Regions from separate parts of the Providencia sp. Me31A genome, predicted to be linked through region 1. Evidence: predicted binding sites of a transcription regulator. Region 1 holds the regulator's gene; each other region holds the start of a gene.

Region 1 (7,602 bases):
AAATAACTTCGCTTGGGACCTAAATGATTTAAAATCTGAGAGGTAAGAACAGAAAGAATGATTGATGAAAGGATAAATAACGTCGTGTTCCACGCATAAAATTGCAGTCCACCAATATCTCTAACAACAGAAGGCAATGTTGTAATTGTGATATAAACATTAATCGCATGTAAGCAAATCCCACCGGCTAACGCTAGAGTTAGCCAAAGGTTTTTCCCCGTCAGGAGAATGCTCCAGCCTTGTTGGTTATTTTGAGTCATCCATTTTTCTCTGATATATGAAATAAATTAAGAAAACCCATCTAAATATGCTTATACCAGTTATACATTTTTATTCACTGAGGTCAATGTGGTGATATAAAACAAGTTATTACAGCAAAATAACGTCAATTGAATCATTAATTAGCTATTTATTAGTCTATTGGCAAGACTTCTATCCTAACGGCTATTTTATTATTGTTCTAATTTATCAAATGGTTATGTTTAACTATATATCGTGTCATCATTTGTGATAATCGTTGTTAATTTAAATTAATGTGTCATTGATCATATTTTGGCAACAAAGCCAGTATCTGTATTGATAATTCGCGTTGCAAAAAATAGGCTAACCACATCACAGATAACATAAGTTATTGTGAATACTTTGATTTAAATGAAAAGCTAAATCGTATTTCGGCCGAAAAATAAAATTAAAAAATATTAGAGGAATACAAGAATGGTTAATCAACATGTCAATACTGGCAGGAAGTTGCTCGTCTTAAAAATTGCGTTAGCGATGCTTCCTATAGGCTACCAGCCGATTATGCACGCTGAACAATTCCTTGAAGATTCAACGTTGAAAGGAGGTTTTTATTATTGGCAAAGGGATCGGTCACGTAAAGATTTAGACCCAAATAGTGATAAATATAAAAAATATGCCGATAACCTTAAGCACTCAACTATCAATGCCAGCCTTGATTTTTCATCAGGGTATTTTCAAGACATTATAGGTTTAGATTTAGCGGGCTTTACCGCAATCGAATTATCAAATAGTGGTCCTGCTGCGCCAAACGAAATTGGCTTTAGTGATGCAAAATCTCGTTGGGATGAAAAATGGACTGGTGATCGTAGTGGAGTGACGTTCTATAAGGCGGCGGCAAAATTAAAATATGGTCCTTTCTGGGGAAGAGGTGGCTACATTCAGCCGACAGGTCAAACACTATTAGCATCTCATTGGAGCTATATGCCAGGGACCTACCGTGGGTTAGAAGTTGGGGGAGTATTCGACTTTGATCAAAATGGTGAACTGAGCATGTCCTATATGTGGACTGACCGTTATAAGGCTCCTTGGTATCGCACGATGTACAATTTCCGCGAGGCGGACGGCCTAACTGGAATTAGTTATCTACAATCTGTTGGTTTTAAATATGATTTCAAAAATTCTTTAGTGCTTGAAGGGGCTTATGGTCAAGCGAAGGATTATATGGATCAGTATTTTGCTAAGGCTTCCTATGCCGTACCTATTGTGGACCGTGATTTACGTCTTTCCTATCAATTTTATGGAGCGAAAGACAAGGTCTCAGATGGTGGTGTTAACGATGTTTACGATGGTTTAGCATGGCTACAAGCGATGACATTCGGCTATACCTATGAGCAGTTCGATTTTAAAGTGGAAGGGACTTATGTCAAAGCGAAAGGCAATCAAGGATATTTCCTACAGCGTATGACTCCAGGTTGGGCAACATCAAACGGTAGGATGGATATTTGGTGGGATGGTCGTTCGGACTGGAACGCCAATAATGAAAAAGCCGTTTATGCAGGCGTGATGTACGATTTAAAAAATTGGGATTTAGAGGGTTGGCAAGTAGGAACATCTTATATTTATGGTTGGGATGCGAAGCCGAGTACTAACTCACAATATGCACAAGATGTTCGCTTAAAAGAAAGTGCATGGAACTTCGATATTTTATATACCGTACAATCAGGGCGAGCAAAAGATACGTTATTTAAACTGCACTTTACTAAGTATGATAACCATACTGATATTCCTAGTTATGGAGGTGGTTATGGTAATATCTTCCAAGATGAAAAAGATATTAAATTTATGGTGATGATGCCGTTCACCATTTTTTAGTGGCAATATCTACTGAGTAAGATGACTACTATAAAATATGTATTGTGGTTGCCATTAAATTATATTGTTAAATCGCATAACATATATGAACGATATTAAATGGAATAATAAGACAAGAAAATATACGTATATTAAAGAATAGTTTTAAACTAGAAAGTAAGGTGGATTCATTTCACCTTACTTTCTAAATAAGTAAGCTAATGCTTAAATTTAAGCGATACCTTTATCTTCATTAACGGTAGGAATGTCATGCTTTATTTTATCTTTCAATAAAGTCACTTTATCAGCATGTGAGGCAGTGTTTTTTACTTTTGCTTGGCCTGACAAAATACCACCTTTTTTAATTGATAAATTACTGTAATGGATAGTACCGTGGATTTCACCATTATTTTCAATATTGATGGAGTCCGATAAGCACTCACCTTCAACTCGACCATTAACAACCAGATCGTTACAGGTAATATTTCCGATAACTTGTCCATTGAGCATTACTTTAACGCTATTATTTTTACCTGTAATGTTGCCAATGACTTTACCATAAATATGTACTTGCTCATTAGAAGTAATGTTTCCTTCAAAAATAACATCTCTTGAGATCACCGTATTGGTCTTTTCTTCACTGACAGTGGCGGTGGTAACTTGTTCTTCTATCTTAGCTGTTTTCGCAATAATTTCAGGCTCACTAGCTGTTGGTTGTATGTTTATCTCTGGAGCTGGCTTGTTTTGTCTTTTGGTGAACATGTTACCTACCTTTTTTTGATTGAAGTATAAGATCAAGAACAAAATTGATAATATAAATGAAAACAAGGTGATGGTTGCGTAATTGAAAAACCATCCTATTAAAGTAAGAAACCAGAAGAAAAAACTAATGTTAATAAAAAGGTATATTTTTTTCATCAGTTAATCTCTTACAAATTACAAAAAAATCAGTTTAATCTAAATAATTATGCACGCTCTAAAGTTGTAAATTTACGTTTTATTACATTTTACCAAGTATGATTAATTTGGGTTAATACACTTATGGTGAGTTAATGAGATAAATTTATATATATTCATATGTTATAAATTGAGGAAGTCATCATCGGTGCTGTTTATATATCACCATGATATTCAAATAATACTCTAGAATAGAGTGGCAATAAATTTATCAGTAAAATAATATAAAGGATCTAAATTGAATTGCAACTTATTATATAGAACTTCAATGTTATTGCTATTAAGACAATAAATTAACAATAAAAATGAAACAGTTAAGCATACCTCTAGGAATATCACTATAAAAAAGAAATAACATTAAGCATTGCAAAAAGAAAACCCCAGATAGCAATTCTATCTGGGGTTTTTAGTTTGTATTCATCCCTTTTGACTAAGGGATGACAGTGTTTTACTCTTTTGCTTCGTGTGCGTCCGCACTTTCGCGGCAATCACCATCTGCGCAATGACCATATAAATATAAACTATGATTAGATAATTTAATACCATGACGAGCGGCGATACTTTTCTGGCGAGTTTCAATAGATTCGTCAGTGAACTCAATCACTTTCCCACAATCTAAGCAGATTAAGTGGTCATGATGATGTTGTTGAGTTAATTCGAATACAGATTTCCCACCCTCGAAGTTATGACGGGTTACGATACCTGCATCATCAAACTGGTTCAATACGCGGTATACGGTAGCTAACCCGATCTCTTCGCCCATATCGATCAGCTTTTTATAGAGATCTTCCGCACTGACGTGGTGGCACTCAGGCTCTTGAAGTACTTCCAAAATCTTTAATCTTGGAAGAGTGACTTTGAGTCCAGCATTTTTCAATGCCTTATTGTTGTCTGTCATGCGGGTTTGTCCTGTATCTTGAATCAAAATTTAACAATAATGAGACATTTTTAACATAAATCCAGTTGTCTTCTAAACTGATTTACAATTATAGGCATGGAAAATAAAAATAGAAACCATGTATTGTCTCATTATTTTGATAATCTTTCGTAAGTCTACCCTATTAGGATATTTTATCGATTATTTTAGACTGGATCACGTATGCTAATGGTGCATTTTGAGCTACATGTGACCCATTATCTATAAGATAAATTTGCTTAGCCAATAATTTCAGCTAAAGACATTTCTTCAGAGATTTGTTTTACCCATGCATCGACACGTTCTTCAGTCAACTCAGGTTGGCGGTCTTCATCAATAGCTAAGCCAATAAAATGGTTATCATCAGCCATGCCTTTCGAAACCTCAAAATGGTAACCTTCCGTTGGCCAGTGACCTACAATTACAGCACCACGTGGTTCGATAATATCGCGGATAGTTCCCATCGCATCACAGAAATACTCTGCGTAATCCTCTTGGTCGCCACAACCAAATAAAGCGACAAGTTTACCTTCAAAATCAATTTCTTCGAGAGTTGGAAAAAAGTCATCCCAATCACATTGAGCTTCACCGTAGTACCAAGTTGGAATACCCAGAAGTAGAATATCAAAAGCGTCGATATCTTCTTTACTGCACTTCGCAATATCATGAACTTCTGCTACATCTTTGCCTAATCTTTCTTGGATCATCTTGGCAATATTTTCTGTGTTACCAGTGTCACTTCCGAAGAAAATACCTATGACTGCCATAAAGTGATTAACCTCTTGTTTTTCTAAGGGATATAGAAGTAAATATGGGCTTCTAACGTTCACTTAGATCGAAAATAAATAGAATTTTACGCCTTATTTTGGCGAAAAAATGTTTCTAAGTCTGTCAAATTTGTGTGATTTATCAAGATGACACTATTTGCGTATTGTTTCATTAACCTGTTCAAGTTGTGACAATAAAATATCTTCGATTAATTCACTACGGCTTATATTTTTTTCTTCAGCTAACTGATTCAATACAGCGACAGCTTCTTCATTCAGTTTTAACTCAACTCTACGCAATCCTTTTACTTTGTCGCGTTTCAATTGATTGCGCTTGTTTATCCTTAATTGTTCATCTCGTGATAGAGGACTTGTTTTAGGTCGCCCAGGCCTTCGTTCCTCAGCGAACAAATCCAGAGTGGTACGATCAGTTTGTTCTTTTGCCATGTTTATAACTGCTAAAGGGGTGTGCCAGTAATTCAGCGCGCCATGATACCCTAGCTAATTCGCTAGTGCTATAGTTGCATCATAGGGCAATATGCTTAATAGGCTAAAAATAAAGCAGTTTTAATAAAAAAGCACCACTTGCCATATGAGTGATGCTTTTTTCAGCTCTTACTGGGTTTGTTGTCGCCACAAACTGGCGTATAGCCCTTTGGATTTTAGGAGATTGTCATGAGTGTCTATTTCGATGATTTGCCCATTGTTTAGCACACATATTTTATCCGCATGCATAATCGTGTTTAAGCGATGTGCAATGCTTATCACAGTTCTTCCCTGTGCGATCAATGGCATGTTTGCCATAATGGCGGCCTCTGATTCGTAATCCAGTGCAGAAGTGGCTTCATCAAGGATTAAAATGTCGGGCTCTGTCAATAAAGCGCGGGCCAGTGCAACTCTTTGTCGCTGACCACCGGAGAGATTTCCCCCTTTTTCTGATAAGAGATAATTAAAATTGTCAGGTAAATCCATGATGAAATCATAAGCACCGGCTAATTTTGCTGCATGAATAACCTGTTCATCGGAAGCTTGCGGCATACTTAAGCGGATATTATCAGCAATACTCCCAACGAAGAGAGTACTTTCTTGTAGGACAACACTCATTCTCCGTCTCAGTGATATCGTATCTGCTACAGATAAATCCGTACCATCAACAATGACTTGCCCGTGTTGCGGTATATAAAGCCGCTGTAATAGTTTGGTTAAGGTACTTTTTCCTGAACCAGATGGGCCTGTAATACCAATAAATTCCCCTGCATTAACGCTCAGGGAGAGATTATTGAGAACCTCTGGTGTATCGGGATGATAGCGAAATCGGATATTTTGAAATTCAATTTTTCCTTGAATATTGGTGGTGCTTGCAAGACCTTTTCTCTCATTTTCGATAGGGTTGTCTAAGATATCCCCAACGCGGCGTAGTGAGATTATTGTATGTTGAAAGTCTTGCCAAACTTGGGCAAACCTTAAAACAGGTTGAGTAACATGTGAACTTAGCATATTAAATGCGACTAACTCTCCCGCCGTCATTCCTCCATTTAACACCTCTTTCACACCGACCCATAAGAGGATTGCTGTAGTGACTTTACTGACAAGAGTTATCAACTGAGTTGCAACCTCACTACGCATCGAAACTTTAAAATTTTGCGTCAACTGTTTACTGAATATTTTCTTCCAGCGTTGATTAAAGTATTTTTCTGTCGCGGTTGTTTTTATCGTTTCTATTCCAGTGATGGTTTCCGTGAGAAAAGTCAGGCCGTTTTCATCCGCTTGATAAGATTTTTCAGTTTGTTGGCGAATGATTGGGCCTAGTACCATCCATAGGACAAAAAATACCCCCATTGACCCTAATAAAATCCATGCCATTACGCTGCTATAGGAAAATAAAATAGCGATAAATAACAGTACAAAAATAGAATCAATAAATAACATTAGAGTTGAACCAGTTAGAAATTGCCGTATATGCGCTAATTCCCGAACCCGCGCAATAATTTTTCCTGTGGCTCTGGTCTTAAAATAATTTAAAGGGAGAGCCATAAGGTGGCGATAAATCTTTCCAGATAGTTCTGCACTAATTTGCCCGCTAGTATGACTGAAAATCTTATTACGAATAAACCCATATATAGGTTCAGCAATAGCTATCCCCATGATAGCTAAAGCAATAATGTGCAAATTGGAGAGGCTTCGGCCAACTAGCACTTTATCAATTAAATTTTGAAATAATAAAGGGCTCACTAAAGCAAATATCTGAATAATGGCAGAAAGGATAAAAATATTTCGTAATTTAGCTAGTTGCCTTAGGATGGAAGGAACAAACCAACTAAAGCCAAAGGCTTTTTTTTGCTCAGATTCCAACTGCTCTTTAATTAACAGAACATCAAATTCAGTTTCCTGCTCAATATTTATGTCTTTAATTGGCTTGCTTTCATCATTAAGTGGGTTAATGAGTACTAACTCATTATCTTGATATAGAATTTGCCAAGTTCCACTTGTATAGATTAGAGCAGGAAGAGGAATATGAGCTAACTTTGAATACGGTGAAGTAATTAGCCCTGTTTCATAGCCTAAAATGTGAGCACATTCTCTAATTTCCCATTCTGTCGGGGAAATTGTTTGCATACCAATGGCGTGTCTGAGTTGATCAGCCGTGACATTTTTATGGTAATACTTAGCTACCCATACTAAGGCATCCAATCCATTATTATTTAGCTGTTCCATCAATTATCTTTCTCTCATTGCATTAGATGTGTATTCATTTATAGGGCTAAGTAAATAATCGATGACTCGGCGCTTATCTGTTTTTATTTCAGCAACGATAGAAAGCCCTGGAGTGAGTTCAATGTATTTACCGTTAACCAATAATTCTTTCTTGTT
Region 2 (7,602 bases), on a different contig from region 1:
GTGATGTTATGTGTATTGTAAAATTGAAAATATCTTCCTATGAAATTAATGATGCAGTTATGGCTTCTCACAAGAGTGATACGGTAAGCATTCCTTGTGATTCAGATACAGACTTCTGTATGCAATTAGATGGTTGGGATGAGCACACTAGCATCCCTGCAACTTTGGACGAAAAACCGGTTTTACTCTATCGTCATCGCTATGATAAAGAAAATCACCATTGGATTATGAAACTCGCTTAGCAGGTAAATGATATGCGAGTTATTGATTCAGGTAAGAACGGGCGAGTAACAATGCAATGAGTATTAACAAAATAATAGGCAAAAAAAGAGACCTGGTAGATTCCGATTACCAGGCCTTGGGAAATGGCTCTGGCAGAGCCGTGCGCTAAAATTGCTATTGAGACGTAACAAAGTACAATCTAATACTAGCGTTGAACTCACGTTCTTACCACATTTATTATCAATTATTTTACATATTATTAACACAAATTATTGCTTAATTTTCCAATATTAAACAACTTGTTCAATAGGTTTTATCTATACCAGCAATAAGTAATACCTTACATGACCGTATTGTATTGATTAATAAGTAAAATTATTAATTCTTCCATTTCCCTACTGATTTTATAGCACACTAAGCAGAAGTTGCTAACTTACTTAGTAACACAAAGCTTTTGTGCCGCTTCTTTTAATGGCTGTATTCTTTCCTCAACAGTTTTAACTGTGTCACTAGGTGCCAGTAGTACATCAATGGGTTGTGCTTTGATTTCTTTATTGTTCATTAACACCGTAGCTGTTTCATTTAATGGGTATTGCATTAATGTTGCAGGGTTAATCACCACCAACGCTCCATTACTACGGCACTCTAACATTACTTCTTCACGCGTAAATGGCCAGTCGTCACCAAATTGCTTTTTACTAACGGAGGTTAATGGTGCAGAAAAGGCACTGCTCATTGTTCCACTGAGTAACAACGAACAAATAATCAGTTTGTATTTCATTGAAATGACCTTGTTAAACATTAAAAAATCTTTGTCCACTAACTTCATGATATAAGACAGCTTTGCTATATAGGTTGGTAGGTCGCAAAAATAGCGACTGCAAGAATTGCCATTGTACCAAGTAACAACTCAGCCCAACTATTGATTATCAATAGATTAAAACGGCCACGCTGCTTTAAATTCGGCACAACATAATAACGATTGAACAGTGCTAACAGTACCATACCTAAAACCAAAATAATTTTGAACCAAAGTAACGATTGGTATTCAGAGCCTGAATATTCCAATGGCCAATCAGGGAGTATCGTCATTGAGCTAATGATGCCAGTGATAATTACTAATATAACAGCAATATGACCAACACGAGAAAAGCGCATCATTGTATTGATAATTTGTTTATCCATCCCCTGCACTAGTTCTTGTTTGTGTCGCAAAAATTGAATACATATCAAAAATGGCCACAAACCGCCAAACCAATATGCTGAACTAATGAGATGAATGAACTGATTGGCCTGATGAAGAACTCCAATAATGCCATCGTGCATTGCTGCATGCCCAATAAAAGCATGCAAACCCAGCAATATAGTAGAAAGGATTAAAATAAGGTTTAAACGCAATTTCACTGGTTTAATACATAGTACAAACAACAAAATGATAGCGCAGAACAACTCCCAACGCCATATTTGACCAAACGATGTCCCTAAAACTCCCTGCCATATTTGCCAATTAATGCTATCTTCCCAGCCATCTCCCATCAAACCAGCTTGTGCAATCATCCAAACAAATGTTGTCAGCACAGTGATAATCGCACAAAAGAAGATACTTTTATTAAGATAACGACCTAGTAAATAGCTAAATTGGTCACGGCAAAGTACCGCTGCGAATATTGACATTCCGCACATCAATATTGCAGCGATAAAATGGATAAAACGAATAAGCGTGTAAAAAGCGTCTAGTGACATGTTATTTCACTGTAAAACTGTATGTCCCTTTCGTTTTGTGCCCATCAACTGAAACTACACTCCAATTTACATCGTATTTTCCTGCAACCAGTTTGTCTTCAACAGGCACGATGACCTTGGTGTCATTACTCGGGTCTAAAGCCGCTTTACCTGTTTTGACAACTTTGTTCTCTGGACCAATAATGCTGATCTTAGCAAAATTAACTTCAATACCTTCAGAGAAATTCAACGTAATTGATTCTGGTGCTTGCTCTATTGCTGCACCTTCAGCGGGAAGCTGATCTTTTAAATGAGCATGAGCAAAAGCTTGTTGAAAAGACATACCTAAGAAAAGAACTGCGACTGCACTTAGTTTGCGCCACGAAGATTTAATATGGTTAATTGGCATAGTAACCCCTTAATTTACAGGTGAATTTAGAATTATTGCCAATCATTATACGGAAAAAAACCATTTTTACCGCTTAAAAATAGGTTTTATCGGCCTATCCTGTGAGTTTTCACACAAAATGAAAAGAAAAAGACTTATGAACATTGAAATCTCGACTCCATGTCCATAAGTCTAATAAGGTCTTTATACATCAATTAGATGCATTTAAACAGTAGACTAGATATGTGTTGAAGAGGACAAGCTTTTTAAGTCTTTATCTAACAAGAAAAGCGCCTTACCAGACTCACCCACCATATCCAGTTTATCCAGTACAGATTTAAACAATTTCTCTTCTTCGTGCTGTTCAGCGACATACCACTGTAAAAAGTTGAACGTGGAGTAGTCTTGCGTGGTCATTGCTAAATGAGCTAATTTATTGATCTCTTTTGTGATCAGTTGCTCATGTTCATAAGTTTGTTGAAAAACATCTGCAATAGATTTAAATGCTACTGGCGGAGCGGCGATTTGGCCTAATAGTGGCAGTGCGCCTGTGTCGCTAAGGTAATCAAATAAACGCTGCATATGCTCCATTTCTTCTTGTGAATGTGCTTTCAAGAAAGCAGCAGCACCTTCATAACCTTTATCACTACACCAAGCACTCATTTGCAAGTATAGATTTGCAGAATAGAATTCAAGGTTTAATTGCTCATTTAATTTTTTGATCATATCTGTAGTTAACATATTTATACCTTATCGATTAATTGCTAATGAGTAATATTATGCACAGTATTACAATAATTAAAACCCTAAAACAATATTAAAACAAAAAAATTCAATTTACTGATTATTAATAACTTTTGTTAAAAACAATAATAATCAATCTCATTATCCTTCACTGCTTTAATCTTAATATATGACAGTAATTTAATTTAGTTTCATTTGTATTTTTTAATAAATGTATTGAGATTTCTTCTCATTAACACATAATAATAGCATGTCGTTTATTTAATTATTGAGATCCGCTATGAGCCACAACCTTGCTTTATTACCTAAAGATGAAATGGATAAGATTAATGTTGACCTTTTAGCTTCTGGCGTGGCATTTAAAGAACGCTACAACATTGCTATTATTGCTGAAGCTGTTGAACGCGAACAACCTGAACACCTGAGAGAATATTTCAGGGAACGTTTAGTTTACTATCGCCAACTCTCACAGAATTTTGCCCGTATGCCTTATGAGCCAAAAAATCGCTAACATGTAAGGAGTTATTTATCCCTCCATTTTTAGCCGTAATTGGCTATTCTCTTCTCTATGCATTGTAGTAGGTCATTATTTTCTCTTGCAAGGTAATGACCTATGATTTTTATTATCATATTCATGATGCTCTATGTATCGTTTTTCTCTGACGTATTAAAAGCATGGTGGATTTGTCTGGGTTAAGGTATGAGTGGTATGCAAGCATATGTCTTGATGCCACTACTCAATGCGTTTTAACTGCAACAGTAACTTGCTGAGTTAAAGAAAGTTTGGTTAGCAATAACAAAAAGGGCTAACCTTACCGTTGTTAGCCCTAGCTAGTTTAACAAACAAAAGGAACTCCCTTTGTTAATCAAAATAATTTGCTATTTCACAGTGTTATAAGTGACAGTATTATTTTGGCAATCTACTGAAACAGAATAATAGAGATCTTTTTTTGCGCCTCTAACTGTCAGTGGCACGGTATAACCGGTTTCCGTTTTTGTGACTTCACTATCATTCACCCATGCAACAGCTTTTTTCCCTAATACCGCTTTTTCTTCTGTCCAGCGCGGCAAACGGTTATGCATAAAATCACTTTTCACTTGTGCTGCCACTTGTGGTTCGGTTAATGAACCGCAACTGACAAAGGGTGCAGCTTTACCTTCTTCGTTGTTTGCGCTAAGTGCAAAAGTACTAAAAATAAATGCACACGTTCCGAAAACAACAGCCATCTTTTTATTTGCTTCCATACTCTCCTCCGATACCTATTTTTGTTAGGTAGAGATTGTTGATTAGTTTAGCTGCCCATTTAAGCCTATAAAAATAGTTTAAATTTACCCGTTATCTTCTGGTTACAGGCTAATCGTCATTGATAAATAGAATGACTTAACTAATATTAATCTATCAGATTTATGTATGAATGTTAATAGTATGTTTACAAATTATTAATTTTCATCATCAAAGCGCATATGGATTTGTTCTTTTCCTTGGTGTTGCTCTCTGATCTCTTGAGCAACTAAAGCAATAGCTTCACCACTACTCATACCATCGGCCATCAGTTGATGAATTTTCTCAACGGCTTGTTGCTGCTCTTCATGGTTAAGTGCTGGCATCCCAGAAAACATGGTTTAAACCTCATTAATAAAATATTAAAATCAATAATTAAGATTTTAACATCTCTTCGATTATTAAGATAAGAATATATGTTAATCTGTTTAGAATCATTTGCGGAAATTTATACTTATCAATATGGTTATCAATAGAATCCAATTACCTTATAGCCCTGATGCGGCAATCGATTTTTTTACCCCTATCGCGCACTTGCCATGGGCCATGTTGTTACACTCAGGCCATGCAAAGCACTCGCACAATCGATTTGACATTGTGGTTGCCGAGCCTATTGCAACATTAACGACTTATCACCAACAAACTACTGTTGTTGAGCAGGCGAAAGCGCCTATTATGACGGAGGCCGACCCCTTTGAGGTACTCCAGCAATTACTTGATAAATACCAAAAGGGTGATAATGGCAGTGTTGACTTACCTTTTAATGGCGGTGCTTTAGGGATCTGGAGTTACGATTTAGGTCGCCGTATTGAAAAACTCCCTGAATTATCAAAAACTGAACTCCAGTTTCCAGATATGGCTGTCGGTATCTATTTATGGGCGCTAATCGTTGATCATCATAATAAAACAACCACACTTATCAGCTATGATGATGTCGATGCACGATTAGCTTGGCTACAAGCACAAAAAGCCCCTCGTAAAAACAAATTTCAATTAACCTCCCCTTGGCAATCAAATATGTCTGAGGAGACCTATCACCATAACATCGCTCGCATCCATGAATACTTACGTAGTGGTGATTGTTACCAAATCAACTTAGCACAACGTTTTAAAGCGAAATATAAAGGTGATGAATGGAATGCATTTTTGGCCCTACTTGACCGCAATGGTGCCCCTTTCTCTTCTTTTATACGCCTTCCCGAAAATGCGGTGATCAGTATTTCGCCTGAACGCTTCATTCTTTTACAGGATGGGGACATTCAGACCCGCCCGATTAAAGGAACATTACCTCGTTTAGAAAATGAACTGGACGATCTGGCGCAAGCTGAAAAATTGGCGAGTTCAGTCAAAGACCGCGCTGAAAACTTAATGATTGTTGATTTGCTGAGAAATGATATTGGCCGAGTAGCCCGCCCCGGTACGGTAAACGTCCCTGAACTATTTGCCGTTGAAGCATTTCCTGCTGTTCACCATTTAGTCAGTACCGTCACAGCAAAATTAGATACACAATATCGCGCTACTGATTTATTACGTGCCTGTTTCCCCGGAGGTTCTATCACCGGAGCACCTAAAGTCCGTGCAATGGAAATTATTGAAGAGTTAGAACCGCACCGTCGACATGGGTATTGTGGTGCAATAGGCTATATTAGTTTTTGTGGTAATATGGATACCAATATTGCCATTCGTACCCTGCTAACGTACAAAAAGCACCTATACTGTTGGGCAGGTGGAGGCATCGTTGCTGATAGCCAAGCAAATAAGGAATACCAAGAAACATTTGATAAGCTAAGTCTTATACTGCCTTTATTAGGAGCGTTAACTACTGATGACCAAACTGAATAACTTTATTAACCGTTTTCAGTTTACATTACCGAAAACCCGCCAGCCAATACGCAAGGCGGGTAAGTCGGCCGCTGTTTTATTGCCGATTATTAATAAGCCTACGCCCACACTCCTTCTTACCCAACGTTCTCCTTTTTTACGCTCTCATGCAGGACAGATAGCCTTTCCTGGCGGTGCTAGCGACCCAGAGGATGATTCGTTAATCAGTACGGCATTACGCGAAACTTATGAAGAGGTGGCTATTCCTCCTGAAAAAGTCAAAGTGCTCGGCCAACTAGCCCCTTTGCAGAGTTACGGCGGCTACGAAGTTACCCCCATTGTTGGATTACTGCCAAACAATATCCAGTATCAAGCAAACCCAAGCGAAGTCGCATCTATATTTGAAGTTCCACTGTTTGACGCGCTATCTTTGCAACGTCATAAATATGTCGATATTAAACGTTCAGGGCGGCAAAACCGTATTTTCTTTTATTGGTATAACGGCCACCTTGTTTGGGGATTGACTGCATCAATTATTCATCAACTAGCCTTACAACTAGACTAATTTTTATCATTTTTCACCAAACAATGCTTATATTGCAGAGTGATATTTTTGAATAACCGTTATATAACGTGATATCTTACAAAATATACCTCTACCATCTGATTGTTTTTTACACATACCACAACCATTTTGTGCTATTTATAATCAATTCTCTGCATGCAACTACCTTATTTCAAAAAATACTTTAAACTTACTGGTTAACACTACTAAATAACAGTAAAGTAGCGCCTTTTAAAATAAATCACTAGATTTTCATCTTTTTTTTAAGGAGTCCTGCGTGATAAGCGTTTTCGACATGTTTAAAGTGGGCATTGGCCCGTCAAGCTCTCATACCGTTGGTCCAATGAAAGCTGGGAAAGAATTTGTCGATGATTTAGTGAGCAAAAATTTACTACCTAACATCACTCGTATTTCAGTGGATGTTTATGGGTCGTTATCGCTTACGGGAAAAGGGCACCATACTGATATCGCCATTATTATGGGGCTAGCCGGTAATTTACCAGCCACTGTTGACATCGAATCCATCCCAACTTTTATCAAAAATGTGGAAGAAACAGAAAAGTTATCGTTAGCAAATGGCGCTAAAGTTGTTGATTTCCCCGCTGAAGGAGGTATGAATTTTCGTCAAGATAACCTGCCTTTACATGAAAATGGCATGACAATTCATGCTTTTGCTGGCAATGATGAGGTTTATACCAAAACCTACTATTCCATCGGCGGTGGTTTTATCGTCGATGAAGAGCATTTTGGTCAAACGACCTTAGATAGCAAGCCTGTATCTTACCCATTTAGCTCTGCTGAAGAACTATTACTCAACTGCAAAAAATCTGGTTTGTCCATTTCCAGTCTAATGATGAA
Region 3 (7,602 bases), on a different contig from region 1:
ATATGTAGGCGTCATACTCACTGCAAATCGTGAGGACCAATTAGTGTGCTGATTTTTTGCAAAATTATCTCGAGAGGCTTGGTAAGATGTGAAACGAGTACCCACAGAGAAAGTCACAGGTAAATGCGTTAAAGTGAGGTCATCTGCTAACCAAATAGAGGTATTAGACAATTGGGTGGGTGGAAAACTAGTGGCATATTCATTCGATTTTCGTTGTTCTTGACTGTAACTAAAACCACTTTGAATAAGTTGATTAGCCCATGCATTGATTGGCAAGTTGAAATGGTTAGAAACCGTGGTACCAAAATGAAATTGCTTACGGTGTTCAGTGCTATATTTATTAAAAGTGTTTTTAACTTTAACTAGGTCGAGCTGTTTTAACGTTAGATTAGAATAGTATGCATCCCAGTTACCCTGCCAGTTTAAATTATTATTCAATTCGATTTTTTGATTAACAATGATATCCCATTGACGGCTTTTTCTTCTATGGGGGGAATTGCCATATCGGCTCATATCCGCAGTAATTGTCGGTCTTTTTAGTGTGATGCTATCGTTGCGATAATCTTTTAGTTGCAGTTCTATTTGGTATTTTGGATGTGCGAACCATGTTGCCTTTGCCATCCAGTTCCTTATGTTTTCATCATGATTGAGATTTCGTGCTGCCCTTGCCGTAAAAGAATCCTCTAGTTGTTTCTTGCGTTGGCTATAGCTAAACAAACCGTCAAGTTGTTCGGTGCGACCGTATAAGGATACTCCAGCAAGATAACTATGGTTATTACGGTTAATTCCACTTGTCAGCTTTCCTCCTATTTTTTGATTTGGTTTGAGCAAATCACTGGCATTTATTGTTTTCAATGCGATGACGCCAGCTAAAGCACCACCTCCGTGGTGTAGTGACCCCGACCCTTTATGAACATATACTTTTTTAATCAGTGTTGGGTCAACAAAGGTGGCATCAAATAAGCCTGAATTAAAATCTTGGCTGATATTATCAACGGTAATTTTGACGCCACGATTATCGTAACCTCGCATTTGTATACTTTGCCCATATGTACTTCCTGCACCAGAGACAAAAATGCCTGCTTGTCCTTTAAGTAAGTCAAAGGCTGTACTGGAGGATTGTAATTCTGGGGATTGAGCGTCGATAACATCAATTTTTTCTGCAACCGCGATAGTTTCTATATTTAAACGAGGCTTTGTTACTTGAATAATATCTTTTGTATCCTGATGAGCTATAGCAGATTGATTTACGCTAGCTATAACGAGTGTAGAGGTTAACGTGGTAAAATGTAAAAAATTCTTTTCTGATTTTGCCTGTGAACCACAGATAGATGCAATCATCACTTTAAAATGCATAGGAAATCCTTTTCCGATATTTTAGATTACGTAGGCTGTCTAGATAATTCATCTGGGTGGAATGCTATATATTTGTACGTAACTGACCATTTAATCAGGCCAGTTTATTAGCATAAATTTATGTTAATAAATTTTTATAGATGCCTAACAGGTTATTGAGTTCGTAGTGAGAATTATTATCGTTAGAGTGGGGTGGGTCAAGTTATTTTGGTGGAAAATTTCGTTTTTATATGAATTATTAGCGAATCATTCTTTTGGATTATGTTTTTATATTTATTATATTGTTTTTGATACAAAACCCTTTAGAGGATATGACCACTAAAGGGTTTTGTAATTACATCATAGCGCATAGAATTACTTGAAGCGAGACTCAACGGCTTGGGCGAGTATCTCGATTAACAGTTCTGTATCATCCCAACCAAGGCAAGGGTCTGTGATAGATTGCCCATATACTAAAGGTTGGTCTGCTGTGACTTTTTGAGCGCCTTCCATTAAGAAACTTTCAGCCATTATACCGCTGATAGCGGTAGATCCATCTTTGATTTGTTCCGCAATATCTCGTGCAACTTCGAGTTGGCGGCGATGGATTTTTTGGCAATTACCGTGACTGAAATCCACAACTAAATGTTCGGGAAGCTCAAATTTGCGCAGTTTATCGCATGCCGCAGCTAAATCACCAGCGGAATAGTTTGGTTGTTTTCCTCCACGCATAATAATGTGTCCATGGGGGTTACCGCGGGTTTGGTAGATGGTCATTTGACCATTTTTATCGGGAGATAAAAACATATGTTGTGCTTTGGCTGCCCTGATAGCATCAATGGCAATATTAATATTACCATCAGTGCCGTTTTTGAAGCCGACAGGGCAAGAAAGCGCAGAAGCCATTTCGCGGTGGATTTGGCTTTCTGTCGTACGCGCTCCAATGGCTCCCCAACTAATGAGGTCTGCAATGTATTGACCTGTCACCATATCAAGGAATTCAGTTGCTGTTGCAAGGCCTAGCTGGTTAACTTCTATGAGTAATTTACGCGCTAGACGGATACCTGTATTAACTTGGCAAGAATTATCTAAATTGGGGTCTGAAATTAGGCCTTTCCAGCCAACAACAGTGCGCGGCTTTTCAAAGTAGGTGCGCATAACAATTTCTAAGCGGTTTTGATGGTGCTGTTTTAAGACATTTAGCTTCGTTGCATATTCAATAGCGGCATCAATATCATGAATTGAACATGGGCCAACAATCACCAACAGCCGGGGATCTTCACCAGATAAAATTTGTTCAATGCGCTTGCGTGACGCTGTCACGTTTTCTGCGACAGCTTGAGAAATAGGAAACTCATCAGCGAGAGTTTGTGGTGTAATTAAGCTGTCCACTCTCGTAGTACGTAATTCATCAGTTTTTTGCATTTTTGTTCTCAAAAACTTTAATAGGCACTCGCCATATCAGTGATAAAGATCACAATAAACGAATATGGCTTAATTTCAACCTCCAACGTAAATTGCATGAATAATTTTTTTTATTTTGTATTTATTAAAATATCCGTCTTTGCAAGCCCATGGTATCGATAACTTTGGCTGAAATCTCTTCAACTGAGTAATTGGTTGTATTTAAGTAGTTAATTTTATTCTGTCTAAATAAAGCTTCTACTTCACCAATCTCAATACGACATTGGCGAATAGACGCATAGCGACTGTTTTCTCTACGCTCCTCACGAATAGCAGCTAAACGTTCAGGGCTGATAGTTAAACCAAACAATTTATGAGTATAAGGGCGAAGCGCTGCAGGTAATTGTAAGTTATCCATATCATCTGCGGTAAACGGGTAGTTTGCGGCTTGGATGCCAAATTGCATGGCTAAATATAAGCTAGTAGGTGTTTTACCGCAGCGGGAGACACCGATCAGAATGACTTGAGCTTGGTCTAAATTACGCAATGAAATTCCATCATCGTGAGCAAGGGTATATTCAATAGCTGCAATACGTGCATCGTATTGATTCATATTTTGCATTGATAAGCCGTGGGTGCGATTCAGTTTGGGTTCAGGCTCAAGCCCCACTTCTTTTTGAATTGGGGCAACAAGGCTTTGGACAATGTCTTGGCAAAAACCTGAGCTTTGCGTGATGATGTCTTTAACTTCGGGAGAAATAATGGAATAAAACACTAAAGGGCGTAGTTGAGTTTCATCATATAGCGTATCAATTTTTTGTTTGATTTCTTGTGCGCGGCTAGGGGTGGTGACGAAAGGTAAGGTATAAGAAATGAACGCTAGTGGGAATTGTGAAAGCACTGCATGCCCAAGAGTTTCAGCTGTGATTGCCGTGCCATCAGAAATAAAGAATACCGTTCTTTGTACTTGGTTGTTCATATTGTTTATCGCACCTAGTTTGTTCATTATCTTTTATGTATTTATCATTAGTTTTTTAGAAAGATTATCTTTGTTTAAATTTTAAAAATTAGTTTATAGGGAGAAGTATAGCCATTTATTGACTGATTTTTAGAACAAAAAATTTTTCTTACTTGATGGAACGATTCACCTGTCCATCTTCTTGTAGCGTCTGTGCTAGTCTATTTCACGAGGCGAATTTTCGCCAATAAGATATTTTACGATTTGTACTCTGTCACTAAATTGCTATAAAAGGATCGCTTTCAATGTCCACAAATGGCCTCACTCCGTGTAATGTACTTTGGTATAACCAATTAGGGATGAATGATGTTGACCGTGTAGGTGGAAAAAACGCCTCTCTCGGTGAAATGATCACTAATTTATCTGATCTGGGTGTATCCGTACCTAACGGTTTCGCGACAACCGCACAGGCGTTTAATGATTTTCTGGAGCAGAGCGGTGTAAATCAGCGCATTTATAACCTGCTAGATGAAACGGATATTGATGATGTGAACCAACTAGCTGTAGCAGGTGCCCAGATTCGTCAATGGGTGATTGATACACCTTTTACGAAGGCGTTGGAACAAGATATTCGTGATGCTTTTGCCGCGCTTTCAGAAGGAGAGGTTGACGCTTCATTTGCTGTTCGTTCATCGGCAACGGCGGAGGATATGCCTGATGCATCGTTTGCGGGGCAACAGGAAACATTCCTTAATGTTCAAGGAATTGATGCTGTTCTCGTTGCGATTAAACATGTTTTTGCTTCTTTATTTAATGATCGTGCGATTTCGTACCGTGTTCACCAAGGCTATGACCATCGTGGTGTAGCGCTATCTGCTGGTGTACAAAGAATGGTGCGTTCTGATTTAGCCTCATCGGGTGTTATGTTTACCATTGATACTGAATCCGGTTTTGATCAAGTGGTATTTATCACCTCTGCGTATGGTTTAGGTGAGATGGTGGTACAAGGCGCCGTGAATCCTGATGAATTTTATGTCCACAAACCAACGTTAATTAATAATCGCCCAGCGATTGTACGTCGTACACTTGGCTCTAAAAAATTACAAATGGTCTATGCCAACAGTAAAGAGCACGGTAAACAAGTACAAATTGAAGATGTGCCAGAGGCACTACGCAATCGTTTCTCTTTGCGTGATCACGAAGTTGAAGAACTGGCTCGCCAAGCTTTACAGATTGAAAAACACTATGGTCGTCCAATGGATATCGAGTGGGCTAAAGATGGTCACAATGGGCGTTTATATATTGTGCAAGCAAGGCCTGAAACAGTACGTTCTAATCAGCAAGTGATGGAGCGTTATCAATTAAAACATCAAGGACAAGTTTTAGTTGAAGGGCGCGCAATTGGGCATCGTATTGGTGCAGGAACAGTAAAAGTTATTCATAATTTAAATGAGATGGATCGTATTCAGGCTGGTGATGTTTTAGTTACCGACATGACTGACCCTGACTGGGAACCTATCATGAAAAAAGCTGCTGCCATTGTGACTAATCGTGGCGGGCGTACTTGTCATGCAGCGATTATTGCACGTGAGTTAGGTATTCCTGCGGTTGTCGGCTGTGGTGATGCAACCGACCGTTTGCAAGAAGGTCAAGAGGTGACCGTTTCTTGTTCGGAGGGTGATACAGGATTTGTGTATGACAGCAAGTTGGCGTTTGAAATTCATAGCTCTGAAGTGAGTGATATGCCAAATCTAGATGTCAAAATCATGATGAATGTGGGTAACCCTGACCGTGCATTTGATTTTGCCTGCTTACCTAATGAAGGCGTAGGCTTAGCGAGGCTTGAGTTTATTATCAATCGTATGATTGGTGTTCATCCTAAGGCATTACTTGAATTCGATAAACAATCCCCTGAGTTACAAGCCGAAATACGCGAAATGATGGCAGGCTATGATGACCCTATTGAGTTCTATATTGGTAAATTAACAGAAGGTATTTCAACGTTAGCCGCTGCTTTCTGGCCAAAACGCGTTATTGTTCGTTTATCTGATTTTAAATCCAACGAATATGCCAACTTAGTTGGCGGGGATGTTTACGAGCCAGAAGAAGAAAACCCAATGCTTGGTTTCCGCGGAGCAGGGCGTTATGTATCTGACAGCTTCCGTGATTGTTTTGCATTGGAATGTGAGGCGGTTAAACGTGTTCGCAACACCATGGGGCTAACGAATGTGGAAGTAATGATCCCATTTGTGAGAACGGTTGCACAGGCAGAATCTGTGGTTGCAGAACTGGCAAAACATGACCTGAAACGAGGTGAGAACGGCTTAAAAGTGATTATGATGTGTGAAATACCATCGAATGCTTTACTGGCTGATCAATTCCTTGAACACTTTGATGGCTTCTCGATTGGTTCAAACGATATGACTCAGTTAACATTAGGTCTTGATAGAGACTCAGGGGTTGTATCTGAGCTTTTTGATGAACGCAATGATGCAGTTAAAGCTATGTTGTCCATGGCAATCAAAGCGGCGAAGCGGCAAAATAAATATGTTGGTATATGTGGTCAAGGCCCTTCAGACCATCAGGATTTTGCACAATGGCTAGTGGATGAAGGTATAGATAGTTTATCTTTGAATCCAGATACTGTGGTGCAAACTTGGTTATCCATTGCTGAAAATCAATAAGTTTATTATATATTAATAATAAAGGTCGAATGAGATAAAACTTATTCGGCCTTTTTATTAATTAAAATTACTTATTATTTAGATAGGTGAATATTATTATTTATATTTCTATATTAGATAGAGCGTGATGAATATTTAGGATAAGGTCATTGTTATCATGCAAATTATTCATGCAATGTATAATTTATTGGTTTGCCATAATTAAAGTTAAAGGCGTTAATTGCGAGTAAGCGCTATATAGTACTAACTAGTTATATTAATTAATAAATAGTATCAAAAATTGATCTTGGTCAATATTTTTGAAATGGCAGATCTACTTTAATATGATTGTTTTCCATATTAGTATCTCAGATAAAAAAAAAGCCTATCATGGGCTGACAGGCAAAGACTACACACAGCAATTTGATAATTGAAGTCAAGCCTAAACGAAATTGGCACGACATTCGATATTCATTTAATTCAGTGGCGAGATAATAATTCATTTATATTATACAAGCACTAAGAACACTCTCATTACTAATTTTATTCGGTGTTAATTAAACAGAATTAATTCAATAGATTTATGTTAACATAAATTAGTACAAAAACTAACGTTAGAGTGTTAAATATTGTTTCTAAATATTAATGATGATGAAATATTAATGAAACAGACACTTGTACATTTAACGTGCCTGCTTCATTAACTAAAATCTATTTCTTAATTAAGAACTCTTCTTCGAGGAATTTTTCCGTTTCAGCTAAGTTTTTATCAGGAATAGAGACTTCATTCATCCAAGCTTTTAATAGGCTATATGAAACAGCTAATACAACGGGACCGATAAATAAGCCTATCATACCAAATGATAAAATCCCGCCAATTACCCCAACAAGGATCAGTACCATGGGTAAATCCGCACCCATTTTTATCAACCACGGACGAAGTACTCCATCCATAGTAGCGACAACCGCAGCCCAAACGGCTAGGATAATTCCCCAAGTCGTATCTCCTGTCCAAAATAACCATAGTACGGAAGGGATCATAATTAATAAAGGCCCTAACTGGGCAACACAACAAACAAATAACAGAACAGTTAGAATGGCAGCATAACTAATACCAGAAAGTGCCAAACCGATACCACCAACAATGGCTTGGATTAAAGCTGTAACAACAACACCTAATGCGACAGCTCGAATAGATTGAGCCGCTAATAGTACTGCTGCGTCCCCTCGTATTCCCGCAAG

The links. Region 1 encodes Fur, which represses iron uptake genes when iron is present. Its sites were predicted from a motif close to ATAATAATGAGAACNACTATCAA; they were not measured.
Region 2: the regulator Fur is predicted to act here: its motif matches at 3,202-3,224, upstream of ftnA (non-heme ferritin).
Region 3: the regulator Fur is predicted to act here: its motif matches at 1,517-1,539, upstream of ACLPIE_RS05945 (TonB-dependent receptor domain-containing protein).

The regions. Positions count from the first base shown of each region.
Region 1 is NZ_JBKQGZ010000007.1:76,525-84,126, forward strand. It holds gene ACLPIE_RS07295 (MFS transporter) at 1-260, opposite strand, end outside; gene chiP (chitoporin ChiP) at 715-2,112, shown strand; gene ACLPIE_RS07305 (bactofilin family protein) at 2,323-2,853, opposite strand; gene fur (ferric iron uptake transcriptional regulator) at 3,497-3,946, opposite strand; gene fldA (flavodoxin FldA) at 4,204-4,731, opposite strand; gene ybfE (LexA regulated protein) at 4,885-5,178, opposite strand; gene ACLPIE_RS07325 (type I secretion system permease/ATPase) at 5,347-7,446, opposite strand; gene ACLPIE_RS07330 (HlyD family type I secretion periplasmic adaptor subunit) at 7,450-7,602, opposite strand, start outside.
Region 2 is NZ_JBKQGZ010000012.1:15,165-22,766, forward strand. It holds gene ACLPIE_RS11360 (DUF1480 family protein) at 9-242, shown strand; gene ACLPIE_RS11365 (DUF2511 domain-containing protein) at 656-1,003, opposite strand; gene copD (copper homeostasis membrane protein CopD) at 1,069-1,965, opposite strand; gene copC (copper homeostasis periplasmic binding protein CopC) at 1,967-2,353, opposite strand; gene ftnA (non-heme ferritin) at 2,570-3,073, opposite strand; gene ACLPIE_RS11385 (DNA polymerase III subunit theta) at 3,357-3,587, shown strand; gene yebF (protein YebF) at 3,956-4,321, opposite strand; gene ACLPIE_RS11395 (YoaH family protein) at 4,517-4,696, opposite strand; gene pabB (aminodeoxychorismate synthase component 1) at 4,821-6,200, shown strand; gene ACLPIE_RS11405 (CoA pyrophosphatase) at 6,184-6,744, shown strand; gene ACLPIE_RS11410 (L-serine ammonia-lyase) at 7,022-7,602, shown strand, end outside.
Region 3 is NZ_JBKQGZ010000005.1:172,676-180,277, reverse strand. It holds gene ACLPIE_RS05945 (TonB-dependent receptor domain-containing protein) at 1-1,356, opposite strand, end outside; gene ACLPIE_RS05940 (3-deoxy-7-phosphoheptulonate synthase) at 1,711-2,760, opposite strand; gene ppsR (posphoenolpyruvate synthetase regulatory kinase/phosphorylase PpsR) at 2,885-3,718, opposite strand; gene ppsA (phosphoenolpyruvate synthase) at 4,003-6,381, shown strand; gene ydiK (AI-2E family transporter YdiK) at 7,072-7,602, opposite strand, start outside.